DNA from 4 places in the Glutamicibacter soli genome. Region 2 is predicted to be linked to each of the others. Evidence: riboswitches for the same ligand, from Rfam matches in the RefSeq annotation. Region 2 holds a riboswitch; each other region holds the start of a gene.
What was found. A riboswitch is a leader RNA that binds a small molecule or an ion and turns the genes downstream of it on or off. The one in region 2 is predicted to bind thiamine pyrophosphate.
Positions count from the first base shown of each region.

Region 1: another riboswitch for thiamine pyrophosphate. It lies ahead of ACTX90_RS01490 (3-oxoacyl-ACP reductase); the one in region 2 lies ahead of ACTX90_RS13430 (ECF transporter S component).
Region 3: another riboswitch for thiamine pyrophosphate. It lies ahead of thiM (hydroxyethylthiazole kinase); the one in region 2 lies ahead of ACTX90_RS13430 (ECF transporter S component).
Region 4: another riboswitch for thiamine pyrophosphate. It lies ahead of thiO (glycine oxidase ThiO); the one in region 2 lies ahead of ACTX90_RS13430 (ECF transporter S component).

Region 1 covers NZ_CM125969.1:295,852-300,053, reverse strand. The annotation lists gene ACTX90_RS01495 (NtaA/DmoA family FMN-dependent monooxygenase) at 1-908, opposite strand, end outside; gene ACTX90_RS01490 (3-oxoacyl-ACP reductase) at 905-1,714, opposite strand; TPP riboswitch at 1,776-1,869, opposite strand; gene ACTX90_RS01485 (hypothetical protein) at 1,934-2,539, opposite strand; gene ACTX90_RS01480 (hypothetical protein) at 2,544-3,167, opposite strand; gene ACTX90_RS01475 (HNH endonuclease family protein) at 3,422-4,123, shown strand.
Region 2 covers NZ_CM125969.1:2,827,161-2,831,362, forward strand. The annotation lists gene ACTX90_RS13425 (ATP-binding cassette domain-containing protein) at 1-1,158, opposite strand, end outside; gene ACTX90_RS13430 (ECF transporter S component) at 1,155-1,775, opposite strand; TPP riboswitch at 1,840-1,958, opposite strand; gene ACTX90_RS13435 (DUF4235 domain-containing protein) at 2,033-2,284, shown strand; gene mnhG (monovalent cation/H(+) antiporter subunit G) at 2,350-2,757, opposite strand; gene ACTX90_RS13445 (MrpF/PhaF family protein) at 2,757-3,023, opposite strand; gene ACTX90_RS13450 (Na+/H+ antiporter subunit E) at 3,020-3,652, opposite strand; gene ACTX90_RS13455 (Na+/H+ antiporter subunit D) at 3,666-4,202, opposite strand, start outside.
Region 3 covers NZ_CM125969.1:56,002-60,203, reverse strand. The annotation lists gene ACTX90_RS00305 (hypothetical protein) at 1-1,290, shown strand, start outside; gene ACTX90_RS00300 (GntR family transcriptional regulator) at 1,287-1,652, shown strand; TPP riboswitch at 2,039-2,133, shown strand; gene thiM (hydroxyethylthiazole kinase) at 2,123-2,917, shown strand; gene thiE (thiamine phosphate synthase) at 2,910-3,551, shown strand; gene thiD (bifunctional hydroxymethylpyrimidine kinase/phosphomethylpyrimidine kinase) at 3,548-4,202, shown strand, end outside.
Region 4 covers NZ_CM125969.1:2,487,212-2,491,413, reverse strand. The annotation lists gene ACTX90_RS11735 (GNAT family protein) at 21-485, shown strand; gene ACTX90_RS11730 (OsmC family protein) at 490-921, shown strand; gene ACTX90_RS11725 (hypothetical protein) at 1,122-1,418, opposite strand; TPP riboswitch at 1,647-1,751, shown strand; gene thiO (glycine oxidase ThiO) at 1,739-2,935, shown strand; gene thiS (sulfur carrier protein ThiS) at 2,932-3,174, shown strand; gene ACTX90_RS11710 (thiazole synthase) at 3,179-4,033, shown strand; gene ACTX90_RS11705 (ThiF family adenylyltransferase) at 4,030-4,202, shown strand, end outside.

The DNA of each region.
Region 1 (4,202 bases), 1.3 Mb from region 2:
AGCTGGGCCAGTGCCTGCTCGACGGGCAGCAGGTCGTTGAGCCGGCGCTGCTTGTCCTTGGCCTCCTCCAGCGTGCGGCCCACGTAGGCGACCAGCCCCGGCATGATGGCCAGGGCCTGCGGATCGCGCCCGGCCGCGGCGGCCTGGGACCGCACGTCCTGTGCGTAGTCCAGCGCCATCTGCCGGTCGGCGGCCACCGCGTAGATCGCCTCGGCATGGGCCGCCGCGAGCTCGCGCCCCTGGGCGGAGGCCCCTGCCTGGAACAGCACCGGGGAGCCTTGCGGCCCGTCGGGGATATTCAGCGGCCCGCGCACACCGAAGTGCTCGCCCGCGTGGTCGATGGCCGACAGCTGCCGCGGGTCGGTGAACACGCCTGCGCGGTCGGCCCGCACCGCCGCTGAGGGGTAGGATCCGAACAGCCCCCGCAGCACCGTGATGAACTCGTCGGCGCGGCCGTAGCGGTAGGCATGGTCGCCCAGGGTTTCGCGCCCGTGGTTCTGCGCCTCGGTATCCCACATGCTGGTGACCACATTGGCGCCGGCCCGGCCGCCGGAGAGCCGGTCCAGGCTGGCCAGCATGCGCGCGGCGTGGAACGGGGTGTAGAAGCTGGAGGACACCGTGCAGACCAGACCGATCCGGCTGGTCTTCTGGCTCAGCGCGGACAGCAGCGTAAACGGTTCGAAGAACCAAGTAGGACCTGCCGCCGCGGCCTCCGGGGAGACGGCTTGGCCGTCGGCCAGGAACACCGCGTCCAGCAGGCCGCGTTCGGCCAGCTGCGCCAATTCGACGTAGTACGCGGTCTCGCCCAGCCGCTCGGCCGGGGAATCCGGCGCCCGCCAGGCCGCCTGGTGGTGCCCCGCGCCGTAGATGAACAGGTTGAACCGGGCCTGCTTCCTCGATGCGCTCATCCCTTGACCAGGCCGCCGTCGACGATCAGGTTCTGTCCGGTCACCCCGCGCGAGAGCGGCGAGGCGAAGAACAGCACCGCGTCGGCGAGCTCGGCCGGCGAGGTCACCCGGCGCAGCGGGGTGCCGGAGGCGATCAGGTCGAAGACCTCTTCAGGAGTGGCGGCCGAGGCATCCGTGGTGCGCAGCAGGCCCCCGGAAACCATGTTGACGTTGATGCCTTCCGGGCCCAGGTCATCCGCGAAGGTGCGGGTCAGCGAGAGCAGCGCCGCCTTGGTCGCGGTGTAGTCGTGGTACGGGACCACTGGGTGCTGGAACAGGTTGGTGCCGATGTTGACGATGCGTCCGAAGCCCGCCTGGCGCATGCCCGGCAGCACTGCCTGGATCGCGGCGACAGGTGCGAGCACGGAACCGGCGAACTGGGCAGTGAGCTCTTCGGCGGACAGCTCGTCTGCCTTGGAACGGGCATCTGCGTTGAAGGAGAAATCCACCAGCGCGTTGTTGACCAAGGTGGTGATCGGGCGGCCGAAGTGCTCGGCCGCGGCGGCGGCCAGGTCCTTCAGCCCGGCGGCGTCGCGCACGTCGGCCTGCAATGCCAGCGCCTGTCCGGGGAATGCGGCGGCAAGTTCCTCGGCCGCCTGCGACGAGCTGCGGTAGTTGACGACGACCTTCGCCCCGGCGTCCAGAAAAGCGGCGCTGATGGCCGCGCCCAGCCCGCGGGCGCCGCCGGTGACCAGCACCAGTTGTTCCTTGAGCGGCAGTGCGGTGGTGGTGGATGCTGCGGTGTCGGTTGCTGCGTGTGCGTTCATGGTGCTCGAACTCCTTGAAGATGTGTCAAGGCGAACGGGACCCCGGCGTAGATGCGTGGCATCGAGGTATCCAGGACATTCCCTTCGCCAGTGCTAACTGGATCAGGTTCGACGGGTTTTATCTCAGCCGCATGGCGGCACCCCGTGTCACTACGTCCCATTAGTACCACAAGCCGTCCGGGACGGCCGAACACGTGTCTTCGCCGGGTGTTTCCGGAGCTACTGGATGACCTGGACTTCAAAACCCGCCGGAGCCGAGAGCTCCGGGATCAGCTCGATGACCAGATTCTCGATATTTTTCTCGTCAAGTTCGAATTCCACGACATTCGGATCTGTCGAGCACTGGACAATTTTTTGCTTCAGGGCGCTCTGCCCATCCCTGACGCGTAGGTCGATCTGGCCCACGCCTGAACAACTGAACTTGATCAAATAGGGACCCGGTAAGCCATCTGTTTCCAAGGAGAGTTCTTCCGGCGCAAGGGTTCCGCCTTGCTGGTACAGAAAGCGTGCGGCGTTCCATGCAACCAACCCTTGATATCCGCGCTGCTCGATTTCGCCCTGCCAGAATCCTATGCCGTCCATAGCGGTAGGGTCTGAGGATATTCCGACCATCGCCAGATACATCAGCGGCGGGTAGTGCAGTGCAACTTCTTGGCGGTGGGCGATCTCCTCAGGCGACGATTCCTCGACGGGTTGCTGGAATTGGAGGGTGTTTGACTGTTGCCTGGGCGATTCGCGATCTAGCGGGCCGAGCTGGGACACCGGAGTTGTGCAGGACGTGAGCGCAAGAATTACAGCTCCGAGCAGAGGCAGCATTTTCTTCATTCGCTCACTTGCCATCATTTTGGTACAGGTTGAGTTCGTAGGATCCGATGGTTTCGGGATCACCGGAAACCAAAATGCTGTAGCTCTCGGCGGATGGACCGATTTCAAACTCGCCGTGGGTGGTTGCTGCGGGGACCTCGCAGGTCAATGGGATCTCGACCGATGGCTCCATGCCAATTTCCGGAAAATCTACGTTGATGAAAACCTGCACGGCCGCGCGCCCAACACCCCAGCAACCAAATTCAACCTTGTAATCACCCGCTTCTTCCGCGGTGCCGCTCATGGATGTCGAATCGTTGATAACCTCTTGCTCGCCATTTTCGCCTATAAAGGTCGTGGATCGGAAAAATCCCGAAAGTCCCATGGCAAATTCGTCCCCATCATCACGCGTATCAAGGTCGCCGAAGATCGGGGTAGCTCGCAGAACCTGTGTTTGCAGCTCTGAGAAAATCGGAACACCTTCTTGGTAATACTTCGCGTAGGGATCGTCACCGTGTTGTTCCGCTTCCCAGGCCGAGTCATACCCGCCGAGATCTTGCTGTTCCACGGGTTTAAGCTTGGATACGGGTGTCGTACAGGCACTGAGCAGCAGTACGCCGGCCAGCAGTGGATACAGAAACTTCTTCACAGCAACATCCCGATGGTCATTCAAATCAGCATCATGCTGACCATATTTCGCCTACCGAAAGAAAACAATACTTGTCACAGCGGATTATGGCGGCAAAATGGTAACTTTTTCAATTCAGCCTGCCAACTTCCGAGAAGAGAATCACAGCAAGACACCTGGAGCGAATCAGAGTTTCGTCGGTGCAGGCACATAGAGTCGAATGCTGGGACCGCGGATTGCAGTCCCGCCGCATATTCAAGGAGAAGTACCACCGCATGCGACTGCTGCGCCGCACCCTGTCCCTAGTTCTCGTCGCATCCACCCTCGGACTGGTTTCCTGCTCATCGCTGGCTTCCACGGATTTCACCGGGACAAACGGCGCCCAGGCCGCGACCCCGACAGCCGATCAGCAGGCGACGTATGCCACGTCCCTGAACCAATTGGAAGACATCGCCATCAAGGGTCGCGCACCGAAGACCGGCTACTCTCGCGAGCAATTCAGCAACGGATGGAAAGATACCGACAACAACGGCTGCGATGCGCGCAACGATATCCTCGCTCGCGATCTGGACAATGTTGAATACAAACCGGCCCGGGTCGACTGCGTGGTATTGAGCGGAACTTTCCATGACCCCTACACGGGCAAGACGATCAATTTCGAGCGCGGCCAAACCACAAGTTCCGCCGTACAGATCGACCATGTCGTCGCGCTGTCGGACGCCTGGCAGAAGGGCGCCCAGAAATGGAGCAAGGATGAGCGCCTCCAGTTCGCCAACGATCCGTTGAATCTCCTCGCCTCGGACGGACCCACAAACGCCGCCAAGGGCGACAAGGACGCGGCAACATGGCTGCCACCCAACAAGGACTTCCGCTGCGAATACGTGTCGCGGCAGACCCAGGTCAAGGCCAAGTACGGTGCATGGATGACACAAGCCGAGCATGATTCCATCAAGAAGATCCTGACCTCCTGCATATAGCAGAAGCCCTCCGGCACCGCACTCAGCCCCCGGGCTGAGTATTTCACAGTAAATTACCACCCTGGATGTATGTTCAACC
Region 2 (4,202 bases):
CGGCGCGAAAGCCAGCTCCTCGCGCACGGACTGGGTGACGAACTGGTGCTCGGGTTCCTGGAACACCGAGCCGATGCGGGCGACCAGCGCTCCGGCCTTCCAGCTGAACGGCGAGGGCGGCAACCCGTCGGCCAGCTGGGGGCTGGCGGCGAACTGGCCTGACACAGGTTGCAGCAGCCCGCCCAGGGTCAGTGCCAGCGTGGACTTCCCTGCCCCGTTCTCCCCGCGGATCACCAGGGCCCTGCCGCCGGTGACCTCGAAGCTGGCCGGGGCGGTGCGCACAGCATGCTCGCCCCGCGCGCAAACCAGCTCCTCGGCGTGCAGCATCGGGGCGCCGCCGGCCCTCGGCGCCGGTGAGGTCTGCGGAACATAGCCCGGAATCCAGACCCCTGCCTGCGCCAATTCGGCGCGCACCGCCGCGTCCCCGGCCAGCGCCTCGGGGTGCAGGTCGTGGGCGATCCCCCCGCCGGGGGCCAGCACCAGCACCCGATCCACCTGCCGGGCCCACGCCTCCAGCCGGTGCTCCACCACGATCAGCGTCGCCCCGGTGGACTCCACGGCGCCGATCACTGCATCGCGCAACGGCGGGATGCTGCCCGGGTCGATATTCGCGGTCGGCTCGTCAAGCAGCATCAGCCCGGGGCGCATGGCCAGGATCCCGGCCAGGGCCAGGCGCTGCTTCTGCCCGCCGGACAGTTCCTGCGTGCGATGTTCGTAGCCCAGTGCGCCGAGCCCCACGGCGTCAAGCGCCTGCGGGATCCGCTCGCGGATCTCCTGCGGGTCGACACCCAGGTTCTCGGCGCCGAAGGCGACGTCGTCACCCACCCGGCTCTGCACCACCTGGGTTTCCGGATCCTGCTGCATCAGGCCCACCGGGAAGCTGCGCGCGAACGCATCCTGCCCGCCGACCAGCAGCTCGCCGGTGGGACCGGCGTCCTGGTCGACTTCGAGCACGCCGGCCAGCGCATGCAAGAAGGTGGATTTGCCGGCCCCCGACGGGCCCAGCAGGAGCACCTTCTGACCTGCAGGGATCTGCACGTCAAGTCCGGCGATGGCCGGGCGGTCGCGCTCGGCATGCTGCCAGGTGAAGCCGCGCGCGCTGATCTCCACACCCTGCCGGGTCAGCGGGGCCGTACGCCCGATGGCGGCGGCGCTCATTTGCGCACCGCAAGCGCCGGTTCCAGGTGCGCGCGGCGGCTGGCGAGGTTGCTCAGCGCGCCGGTGCGGGCCAGCGCCCGGGTAATCCACCAGGACAGCAGGCCGGCGACCACCAGGCCAGACACGGCGGTGGCTCCCACGTGGAACAGCTTCATGGACTCGGTGTATTCGGCCACGCTGCCCACGACGTAGGCTTCGCTGAGGCCGGCAAACAGGCCCGAGCCCAGGCCTGCAAGCAACGCCACCGGCAGGTTCCAGCGGCGGTAGCGGAACAGCGCGAACACCAGCTCGGCGCCCAGCCCCTGGACCAGGCCGGAAATCAGCACCGGCATGCCCCAGTGCGTGCCCAGCAGCGCCTCGACCACGGCGGCCAGCACCTCGCAGAACAGTGCGGCGCCGGGCTTGCGGATGATCAGCGCGCCGAGCACCGCCGGGAACAGCCACAGGCCGGTAAGCAGGGCAGTGCCGGGTGGGAAGGCGGTGAAGGCCAGCGAGAACAGGCCGTAGCTCGCGGACCAGGCCCAGAAGACCACGCCGGAAGCGACGGCGATGACCGAGGCGATGACGATATCGACTACGCGCCAGGTGCTGCGCTGCGTCGTGCGGGTTGTGCTCATGAGGTGTCCTCCTTGATCAGGAGGGGGGATGAACGGAATCGGGGCGCTGTCCAGCGCCGGTCCGCATCCGAGATGCTCGACTTCCTTCGCCGGTACTAACCGGAGCAGGTTCGAGGGTCTGCGATCTATCGCACTCTCAGCGCCTTTCGCCGCGAACGGCTTGACGCTCCCCTGTCGGAATAATTACTGCCCACCCACCATACCGCAGGTAAGCTGGCAACGGAACGATAAGTCACAACGTTGAACGTGAGGTCCACATGAACGCAGTACAAAAGCTCATCGCAACCGGCATTTCCCTGGGTGCGGGCTTCCTCGGCAGCAAGCTGGTCGATCAGGTCTGGAAGGGTTTCACCGGCAACACCGCCCCGCGCAAGGGCAGCGAGGAAGCCGCCGAGGCTTCCATGCGCCAGGCGCTGGGCTTCGCCGTGTTCTCCGCCGTGGTCGCAGCGGTCATCCAAGTGCTGGCTGATCGCGGCACCACCAAGGCCATCGCCAAGTTCACCAAGTAGCACTCCAGCGCAACAGCAGCGGGGCATTGCCTGCTCAGGGAATGGCCCGCTGCTGTTGGTTGAAGTTATTTCGCGTCCGGCCCGGTCTCCTGCGGATCAATTTCCGGCACGGTCCCGGTGTGCGGGGCGGAGGTCACCTTCTCCACGACCTGGCGCAGCTCGTCGGAGTACAGGGTCTCCTTGGCCGCGTGCTTGGTGCGGTAGCCGGCGCGGCCGATCATGTGCGCAGACACCGGGGCGGTCAGCAGCTGCATCGCCCAGGCAAGGACGAGGACCGGGATGACGGTCCAGCTGCGCAGGTGGATGGCCAGTCCGGCGAAGATCAGCAGGAAGCCCAGCACCTGGGGTTTGGTGGCCGCATGCATGCGGGTGAGCATGTCGGGAAAGGTCAGCAGGCCGATGCCGGCAATCAGGGACATCAGGCAGCCCAGAATCAGCAGCACGGCGACGAGGATGTCGAGGAAAAGGTCCATTACGCGTTCCTCTGATCCGAGACATAGCGCGAGACGGTCACCGAGCCGATGAACCCGATGGTGCAGGCGGCGACCACGAACAGCACGTAGTCGGTATGCCTGTTCAACGCCATCTCCAGGCACAGGGCCGCGGAGATGATCAGCAGCATGACATCCAGGGCCAGCACCCGGTCGAGGATCGAGGGGCCTTTCGCCACACGGACCAGGCAGGCGATGGCGCCCAGCCCGAGCAGGCTGCCGCAGATCCAGACGACAACTTCGATCATGGCTTCTCCTTTGTCCTTCTCACGCGGGGGCTGCATTCGTTCTTGATGGCTTCGTACTCGTCCTGGCTGCCGATGGCCATGATCAGGCGGCGTTCGATGTCGCGGATGTTCTCCCGCGCCTTCGCGACCTCCTGGGCCGAGTCGACGTCGATGTAGTGCAGATACAGGGTCGAGGAGCTGCGGTCCACGTCGAGCACGAAGGACCCGGGAATCAGCGTCAGCACATGGCCCACGGTCATCACGATCAGGTCCGAGTCGGTGCGCAGCGGCACCGCGATCACCGAGCTGCGCGTCTTCTTCCCGCGCACCACCGCCAGCCAGGCGACGTGCACGCTGGCGGCGACGACCTGGCCCAGGAACCATCCGAACAGCTTGACGCAGTACCAGAGGTTCAGCCGCCCGGAGAGCACCACCGGCGGCAGCGGGAACAGGTTCACGATGACCAGCGCGATGACGGCGCCAAAGATCAGGTTGCCCGGGGAGAAGTCCTGCCAGAGCGCTCCCCAGACGAAAACCAGCAGGAGCAGCAGCGGCCACTCCTGCTTGAGCGTGGCGCGGTGGCGGACGCCGGCGGTGTCCAGCGCGTCGTCGATGCGCTGGTCGCGCGGGGCCAGGTTCTTATTCGGCATGTTGTCCCTCCGCTCAGTAACTCAGGATGGCGTTGATGTACGGTTCGTGGGCGATCAGCTGCGCCGCCACTCGCTGGCAGAACTCGAAGATCGGCCCGGCGAACACCGTCAGCGCGATGCCCGCCACCACCAGCGAGCCGGTGGCGTAGCGCATGCCCCAGGGCAGCGTCTCGGATTCGAGTTCGCGGGCCAGCTTCAGGCCCAGGTGCGGCGCCTGGGCGCCGCCGGCGGCGGTCTGGTCCGCGACCTTCGCCGCCTCGTCCACCAGGTCCGGGTTGGGGATCTCGGCGTCCGCCGCGCGGCGCCAGAACATGCGGGCCCACACGCGGATGATCGCCAGCAGGGTCAGCAGGCTGGTCAGCAGGCCGGCGGCGATGACCGCCCAGGTCAACGCGTCTGCATCCTGCGCGGCCGCATGCAGCAGCCCGAACTTGCCCAGGAAGCCGGAGAACGGCGGGATGCCGCCCAAATTGATGGCCGGGATGAAGAACAGCAGCGACAGCGCCGGGGACAGCTTGGCCAGCGAGCCCAGCCGGGTCACGTTCGCGCT
Region 3 (4,202 bases), 1.1 Mb from region 2:
AAGCTCCGGCCGAAGCGCACGGCCTCGCTGCAGCCTCGGACCTTGTCCGGGCTGGTGCCCAAGTCCCTGGTCGGAATCATGGCGGCAACCTTCGCCGCCGGCATGCTGGCGATTTACAGCGTCCGCGACGTCACGGGCTTCGCCCCCACGCCGGAGGTCATCGAGGACGACGGCGACGGCTACTACATGACCGCCGATGCCCAGGACGGGTTGCGTTCGGCCGCAGAGGTCCTGCCCTATCTGGCACTGAGCCTGGTCCTCCTGCTGGTCGCCGCCTTCGCCGCCACCATCCTCATCCTGCGGCGCAAGCCGCTGGACGGCATCAGCGAGCACGACAACCGGCTGCTGCGCATCACCTGGCTCAATCGCCTCTACCGCACGGTGACGGTGCTCCTGGCCGGCCTCGCCGGCGAAGCCCTGCACTTCAAGGCACGGTGGATCTCCGATGACGCCGACAAATCCATGGGTGGCGAAGGCATCGAGTACTGGGAACGGATGAACGACCTCGCGGGCCGGTGGGACCAGACCGCCAACTACATCGCCCTGGCCATCACCGTCGTCATGTTCTTCTGGCGCCCGCCGGTGAACTTCGAATCCCTGCGGCCGGCCGTCTCCAGCGCCTTCACCCGGCTGCGCGAGCAGCTGTTCGCGGTGCAGTATCTGAGCGCCATGGCGGCCATCCTGCTGGTCGCCGTCGGATGGCCAATGCTGCCGAGCTCCGAGACGCAGGAGATGCCGACCGCCGAACGCGCCACCGCCATCCTGGCCCTCCTCGCGGGCGCGACGCTGTTCTACCTGCTGGTCAACGCCGCCTACCTGGCGTACATGGCGATCAAGACCCGCGCGGCCGCGCGAATGCCCAAACCCGCCGCACGGCTGCCGCTGTGGACCTATGTCGTTGCCGGACTCCTGATGGCGGCCAGCCTATACTTCCTGCTCTTCCCTCCGCTGGATCCGCTGCGGGGATTTGTCGCGCCGAACCGGTGGATCATTGCCGGGCTGGCCGCGGCACTGCTCGCCGCGCATGCAGGATTCGTCCTGCTCGTCCGCTCCGTGGCGATCCCTTGGCAGGTGGGCGCAGAGGTGGAAATCTGGTATCGGCAGGTGCTTGAAATCCGCTCGCTGCGCGTAGTCGCCGGCGCGTTCGTGGCCATGCCAATGATGGGATACCAGTTGTTCGCCGAATTCTCCCTGTTCGGCCTGCTGGTCTTCTGTGCGCCGGCGGTGCTGGCGCTTCCGCGCCCGCAAGGTTCGATGCGGCCGGAGACCAGTGACGCGGGCCGCCGATGAGCGCCCAGATCACCGTTGACCTGGACTCGGCGCTGCCGCCCTATGAACAGATCCGCGCCCAGGTGGCTTCGCTGATTTCGCTGGGCGAACTGGCCGCCGGGAGCAGGCTGCCCACGGTGCGCGCGCTGGCCGCCGATCTGGGTGTGGCCGCCGGCACCGTGGCCCGCGCCTACAAGGAACTGGAGGCCGAAGGACTGATCTCCTCGCGTCGCCGGGCGGGCACCGTGGTCAATGAGCTGCCAGGGCAGCCAGCGCTGGACGAGCACCTGGTCGAGGCAGTGGACAGGGTCTGGGCACTGGCCGCGGAGCTGGGGGTGGACGCGGCGACGGTCAAGGCGCTGGTTGCGCGGAGGACGCGATAGCTCGGTAACCCTGTCACCACCGCATCATTTCCCGAGCAACCGGGATTCGGTTGACGGTGTCCGCCCCTCTTTGTAGGCTCAGCCTAAGCTCACCGCAATGCTTGGAATGGATAACCTGTGGATCCGGTTTCGATTTTGATCGTCTGCGTTTTGGTCATACTTTGCGCGCTGCCGTTTGCCATAGGCGCCATGCGCAGTCTCGACCGACGAGCCGACGACCTCGAAGGATCTGACCCGGAAATCTCCAGGGCACTTCGGGAAGCGCGGAAGAATATCGATCGCGGCAGGGGCTACGAAGATCCGAGGCTCTAGCGGCCGGCATGGGCCGGCCGACTTCCAACGGCGTTAAGGATTTGTCCTTGCGCAGATATCTGCGTACCCTCGGGATCAGTGACACGGGGTGTCGGAGAAGCCGACTGAGATGAGACCCGTTGAACCTGAACTAGGTCAAGCTAGCGGAGGGATGTCGCATGACTCTGCCTATTGTTGCCCGCAATTACCGGGAACAATCCCCCTTGGTGTTCTGCCTGACAAACACCGTGGTTACCAACTTCACCGCCAATGTACTGCTGGCTTCCGGCGCGGCCCCGGCCATGACTGACCTGCCCGGGGAAGCCGGGCCGTTCGCCGCGGCCGCCTCGGCCGTGCTGGTCAACCTGGGCACGCCCACCACCGAGCAGCTGCGCGCCATGGAAGAAGCCGTCGAGTCGGCGAGCGCCGCAGGCACCCCCTGGGTGCTGGATCCGGTGGCCGTCGGAGCGTTGCCGGTCCGCACGGAATTCGCCCGGCGCATCGTCGCCCGCCGCCCCACGCTGATCCGCGGCAACGCCTCGGAAATCATGGCGCTGGCCGGCTGGGAGTCCTCCGGCCGAGGTGTGGATTCGCTGGACAGCGTGCAGGAAGCCACCGCCGCCGGGCGTGAGCTGGCAGTGAAATACGGTTCGGTGGTCGCGATCTCCGGCGAGGCGGACGCCATCATCGACGCGCAGCGCACCGTGCTGGTGCACACCAACGGCATCGGCCTGACCCGCATCACCGGCGGAGGCTGCGCCCTGGGTGCGGTGTGCGCGGGCATGCTCGCGGTGCATGAGGACCCGTTCGAAGCCGCCGTGGCGGCCCATGGTTACTACGGCCTGGCCGCCGAAAAGGCGCTGGCCGCCAGCTCCGGGCCGGGCAGTTTTGCCGTGGCCTTCCTCGATTCCCTGGCGGCCGTCGAGCCCGCCGCACTTGAGACCCTGAACTGTGAGGAAAAGACCTATGCGTGATCTCGGAGCCTACCTGGTGGCCAACACCGCCAGCTGCAGCCCGCATAGCACCCTTGAGGTGATCGAGGCAGCCGTGGCCGGCGGGATCCAGTGGATCCAGCTGCGCGCCAAGGAGGAAAGCGCCCGCGAGTTCTTCGAGCTGACGCTTGCGGCCGCAAAGCTGACCGAGGGCAAGGCGCAGCTGCTGGTCAACGACCGCATCGACGTATTCCTGGCGGCCCGCGCCGCCGGGGCCGCGGTGGCCGGCATCCACATCGGGCAGAAGGACGTGCCGGTGTCCCTGGCCCGCCAGCTGATCGGCGAGGGCATCATCGGGCTCAGCGCCTCCACGCGGGAGCAGATCGCCCAGGCCAACCTGGATGCCGAGTTCATCGACTACCTGGGTGTTGGCGCGGTGCGCGCCACCCCGACCAAGAAGGACCACCCCACCCCGCTGGGCCTGGACGGCTTCGCGGAACGCACCGGCTGGACCGCGCTGCCCTGCGTGGCCATCGGCGCGGTGACCGCCGATGACGCCGCGGCCATCCGCGCCGGCGGCGGCGCCGGGATGGCCGTGGTGCGCCCGGTCTGCCAGGCAGATGATCCGCGCAGCGCCAGCGCCCAGCTGGTTTCCGCCTGGGAGGCGGCCAGGTGAACATCCTTTCCATCGCGGGCTCCGACCCGTCCGGCGGCGCCGGCATCCAGGCCGATCTGAAGGCCATTGCCGCCAACGGCGGCTACGGCATGGCAGTGATCACGGCGCTGACCGCGCAGAACACCCGCGGGGTCAGCGGAGTGCAGGCCATCGACGGGGATTTCGTCACCGCGCAGCTTGAAACGCTCAGCGCGGATGTGCGCATCGACGCGGTGAAGATCGGCATGCTGGCAAACCAGGAGATCATCGGCGCTGTCGCCGCCTGGCTGGATACCGTCAACGCCCCGGTGGTGCTGGACCCGGTCATGGTGGCCACCAGCGGCGATGCCCTGCTGGAGGACGCCGCCGCGCTGCACCCGCTGCTGGCCCGCGCCACCGTGATCACCCCGAACACCGCCGAGCTCGGCGCGCTGCTCGGCGAAGCCGCCGCGCAGGACTGGGAGCTCGTGCTGGAGCAGGCCCGGCGTCTGGCCTCCGCCCACGACGTGCTGGTGCTGGCCAAGGGCGGGCACCTGGCCGGGGCGCAGTGCCCCGATGCGCTGGTCTCCGCCGCCGGGGTGCTGGCCGAGTTCAGCTCCCCGCGCCTGGCTACCAAAAACACCCATGGCACCGGCTGCACCCTGTCCAGCGCGCTGGCCACCCGCTTCGCCG
Region 4 (4,202 bases), 340 kb from region 2:
CACGGCTGGAAGGAGTTCAGATGTCTGAGAGGCTCGTTCTTCGCAACTGGACCAGCGTGGAGGAAGTACCCGAACTCCTGGATGTCTGGCGCAACTCGGTGGAGGGAGGACGCGACTTCCTCTCGGCCGCCGACGTGGACGCCGTTGCCAACGCTCTTGAAGCGGTCTACTCCCAGCGCGTCTCGGTGCGGATCGCCCAGCTGGGCAAGGAGATCATCGGCTTCGCCGCCTGGAGCGAAACACAGATCGAGCTCTTGTGGGTACGCCACCACGACCGCCACCACGGCGTGGGCAGCGCGCTGCTGAATGACATCCTCGCGCTGTGCCCGGCGGCCTGCATCCTGATCAATGGGCAGAACGCGAGCACCCTCTCGTTTTTTCTCGACCACGGGTTCCAGATCGAAAAGGAAGCCGAGCACACCGACCAGCTGGCCCGGATCCAGCTGCGCCATGTCCGGCTTTCGGCCCCGGACGTGTCACGATAGATCCATGAGCGAAAACACCCGTGAACTGCGTGAAGTCAAAGTCGAACGAGTAGAGTCCAAAAGGTACCGGGCGACCAGCGGCGAAACCGGTGCCAGCCTGGAATTCGGCCAGGGCGAAGGGCTGCTGACCCCGGTGGAGCTGCTGCTGGCGGCCATCGCCGGCTGCTCGGCCATCGACGTCGACGTGGCCACCACGCGCCGCAGCGAGCCGGAGAAGTTCGAGGTGGCCGCCAGCGGCTACAAGCTGAGCGAGGAGGGCGCCGGACGCATGGAGGACATCAAGATGTCCTTCGACCTGAAGTTCCCGGACACCGACGAGGGCCGCAAGGCCGCCGGCATGGTCGAGCGCATCGTGAAGCTCTCCCACGACAAGTACTGCACGGTCTCGCGCACCGTCGAGCTGGGGGCCAAGGTCACCAGCGAGATCGCTGACTAGCGAACCTCCGGCCGCGGCGGGAAGCCGGCAGGGAGCCGGCGCATCACAACGCCGCATCACAACATAGTCAACATGCAACTGCCCGGTGCAGCGGCTCGTGGGGCGGATTCGGGAAGACCGAATCCGCACGAGCGCTGCCCGGGCAGTTGCGCGTGCGCCGCCGCGCAGGGGAGCGTGCCCCGAGCGCGGACGGCGGAAGCCTAACGCTGGGCCAGGACCTGGAAGGTGATGGTTCCCTCGGCATCCACGTTCGCGTCGAGCACCTTGTCATCCAGGGCGTCGGTGACCAGCTCGTCGAGGAAGACGGGACTGCCCTCGCCCTGGATCACCTGGTCCGCCGGCTGCGGGCCGTCGACGACCCGCACGGCGAAACGCGCGGTCTGCTGGCTTTCGGTCTCGTCGGCGGGCTGGATGCGGAGCCCCGCCTCGTTGTCCTCCGTCTGGTTGGTGACCAGCGAGGTCACGATCGCATCGGCCTGATCGGTCAGTGTCAGCACTGTATTCTCCTTCCGGTTGCGGTGCCGCCCGGTTCCGGGCAACTTCACGCAACGCTTCCGTACGAGCCGGGGCGCGGGCAAACGAACTCATGGATCTTTGAGGATTTACCCATCCGGCACCTTGGAACGAGGCGCGCCCGGGACTCCCGGACCGGCTGCGCCGCGCGCGAAGATGACGCGCCCGCGGCGCAGAGTTGGCATTTGTGGTGCAGCTCATGCCTATAATCGCTTCAACTCCGCGGGAGCCTGAACCGACCAGGCTGAGAGGGCACCGAGCCGACCGCTACACCTGATGCGGGTCATGCCGCCGTAGGAAGGAAGTGCCGTCGTTGCACGTTGCCATCATCGGGGCCGGGATCATCGGCCTGTCCACCGCCTTCGAACTGCGTTCGCGCGGCTGCGAGGTCACCGTCATCGACCCGGATCCCGGGCAGGGGGCCAGCCGCGCCGCGGCCGGCATGCTCGCCCCAGCCGCCGAAACCACCTGGGGCCACGGAATCCTGCACGAGCTGCTCGGCGCCTCCAACCAGGCCTACCCGGACTTCGTGCAGCGCATCGAGCAGGCCACCGGCCGGCGCCCGGACTACCTGCAGAACGCAACCCTGGTGGTCGCCGCCGAACCGGCCGACCGCGATGCCCTGCACGAACTGGTGCAGCTGCAGGCCTCCCTGGGCTTCAGCGCACAGACCCTGCTGCCCAGCGCCGCCCGCCGGCTGGAACCGGCGCTGGCCAGCAACATCGCCGGCGCGGTGCGCTGCGCCGGGGACCACCAGATCGACCCGCGCTCCGTGGTGGCGATCCTGGCCGGGCACCTGGACGCCCAGCTGGTCCGCGAACCGGCCGTCGAGCTGCTGCAGCGTGCCGGGACCACCCACGCGGTGCGTACCGGCAGCGGCCGGATCATCGAGGCGGACCAGGTGGTGCTCGCCGCGGGCCTGGGCACCGTGGCCGGGACACCGGAACTTCCGCTGCGCCCGGTCTACGGGGACATCTTCCGGCTGCAGGGCCCTGCGGGCCCGCGGCTGCTCACGCACACGGTGCGCGGGATCGTGCGCCGCGACCCGGTCTACCTGGTGCCGCGCGCGGACGGCTCGCTGGTGCTGGGCGCCAGCAGCCGCGAGGACGGCAACGAGGCGGTCAACATCGGGCAGATGCACAAGCTGCTGGACAACGCCCGCCGCCTGGTGCCCGGGATCGTCGACTGCTCGCTGAACGAGGTCATCGCCCGCGCCAGGCCCGGCACCCCCGACGACCGGCCGCTGATAGGGCGGCTGGATGACGGAATGGTGCTCTCCACCGGCTATTCCCGCCACGGGGTGCTGCTCACCCCCTTCGGCTCCTCGCTGACCGCGGACCTGGTCCTGAGCCAGCCGCCGCACGCAGAGCACGCCCGGGCCGTGGACCCCGCGCGCTTCAGCGGCGGGAGTGCGCCGGACCCGGCAGGACTTTCCCGAGCTGAACCGTCCCGAACCGATCCTTCACGACTTGCACCGACCCGAATGGAGCTGCACCCATGACCATCGACATCACGCTGAACTCAACCCCCACCACGATCCAGCAGGGTTCCACCCTGCGCGATCTGGTCTCTTCGCACTTGGGCCGCGAACTTGACGAACAGGGCCAGGCCGCCGACGGCACCAAGCTGGGCCTGGCCGTCGCCGTGAACGGCGCGGTGGTCCCGCGCAGCGCTTGGGCGCAGCGGGAATTGGCCGCCGGCCACACCGTCGAACTCGTCACCGCCGCCCAGGGAGGCTGAACCAATGCAGCGCAGCACGCAGAACACCACTGAAACCACCGCCGCCGCGGACCTCACCGAGCTGGATGCCGTCAACGACGCCTTCGAGGTGGCAGGGCGCAGCTTCGGCTCCCGGCTGATCCTGGGCACCGGCGGGGCCACCTCGCTGAGCACCCTGGAGCAGGCGCTCGCGCTCTCCGGCACCGAATTGACCACGGTGTCCATCCGGCACTACTCGGCCGGCGGCTCGGCCAGCGTGTACGAGCTGCTGCAGCGCCACGGCATCGCCGCGCTGCCGAATACCGCTGGCTGCTTCACCGCCCGCGACGCGATCCTCACCGCCCACCTGGCGCGCGAGGCGCTGGAAACGAACTGGGTGAAGCTGGAGGTGATCGCCGACGAGCACACCCTGCTGCCCGACCCGCTGGAGCTGTTCGCCGCCGCCGAGCAGCTGGTCGCCGACGGCTTCGAGGTCTTCGCCTACACCAACGACGACCCTGCGCTGGCCGCCCGGCTGCAGGACGCCGGGGTCGCGGCGGTCATGCCGGCCGGGGCGCCCATCGGCTCCGGGCTGGGCATCCTGAACCCGCACAACATCGCCACCATCGTCTCCCGCGCCACCGTCCCGGTGATCCTGGATGCCGGGGTGGGTACCGCTTCCGACGCCGCGAAGGCGATGGAGCTGGGCTGCGACGCGGTGCTGCTGGCCAGCGCCGTGACCCGCGCCCACAACGCCCCGCTGATGGCCGCCGCGATGCGCGACGCCGTGCGCGCCGGACGCGCCGCCCGGCTGGCGGGGCGCATCCCGGTGCGCGACACCGCGCTGGCCTCCTCCCCGGGCGAGGGAATGATGCAGGCGCTGATCGGGGACTTCTCGTGAGCGGCCGCGCACCGCTGGTCGCACCGCGCACCGCGCTGGACCCTGCCCAGCTGGCCCGCTATTCCCGGCACCTGACCCTGCCCGGGGTCGGGGAGGAAGGCCAGCGCCGCATCGCCGCCGCGCGCGTGCTGGTCATCGGCGCCGGGGGACTGGGCAGCCCGATCTCCAG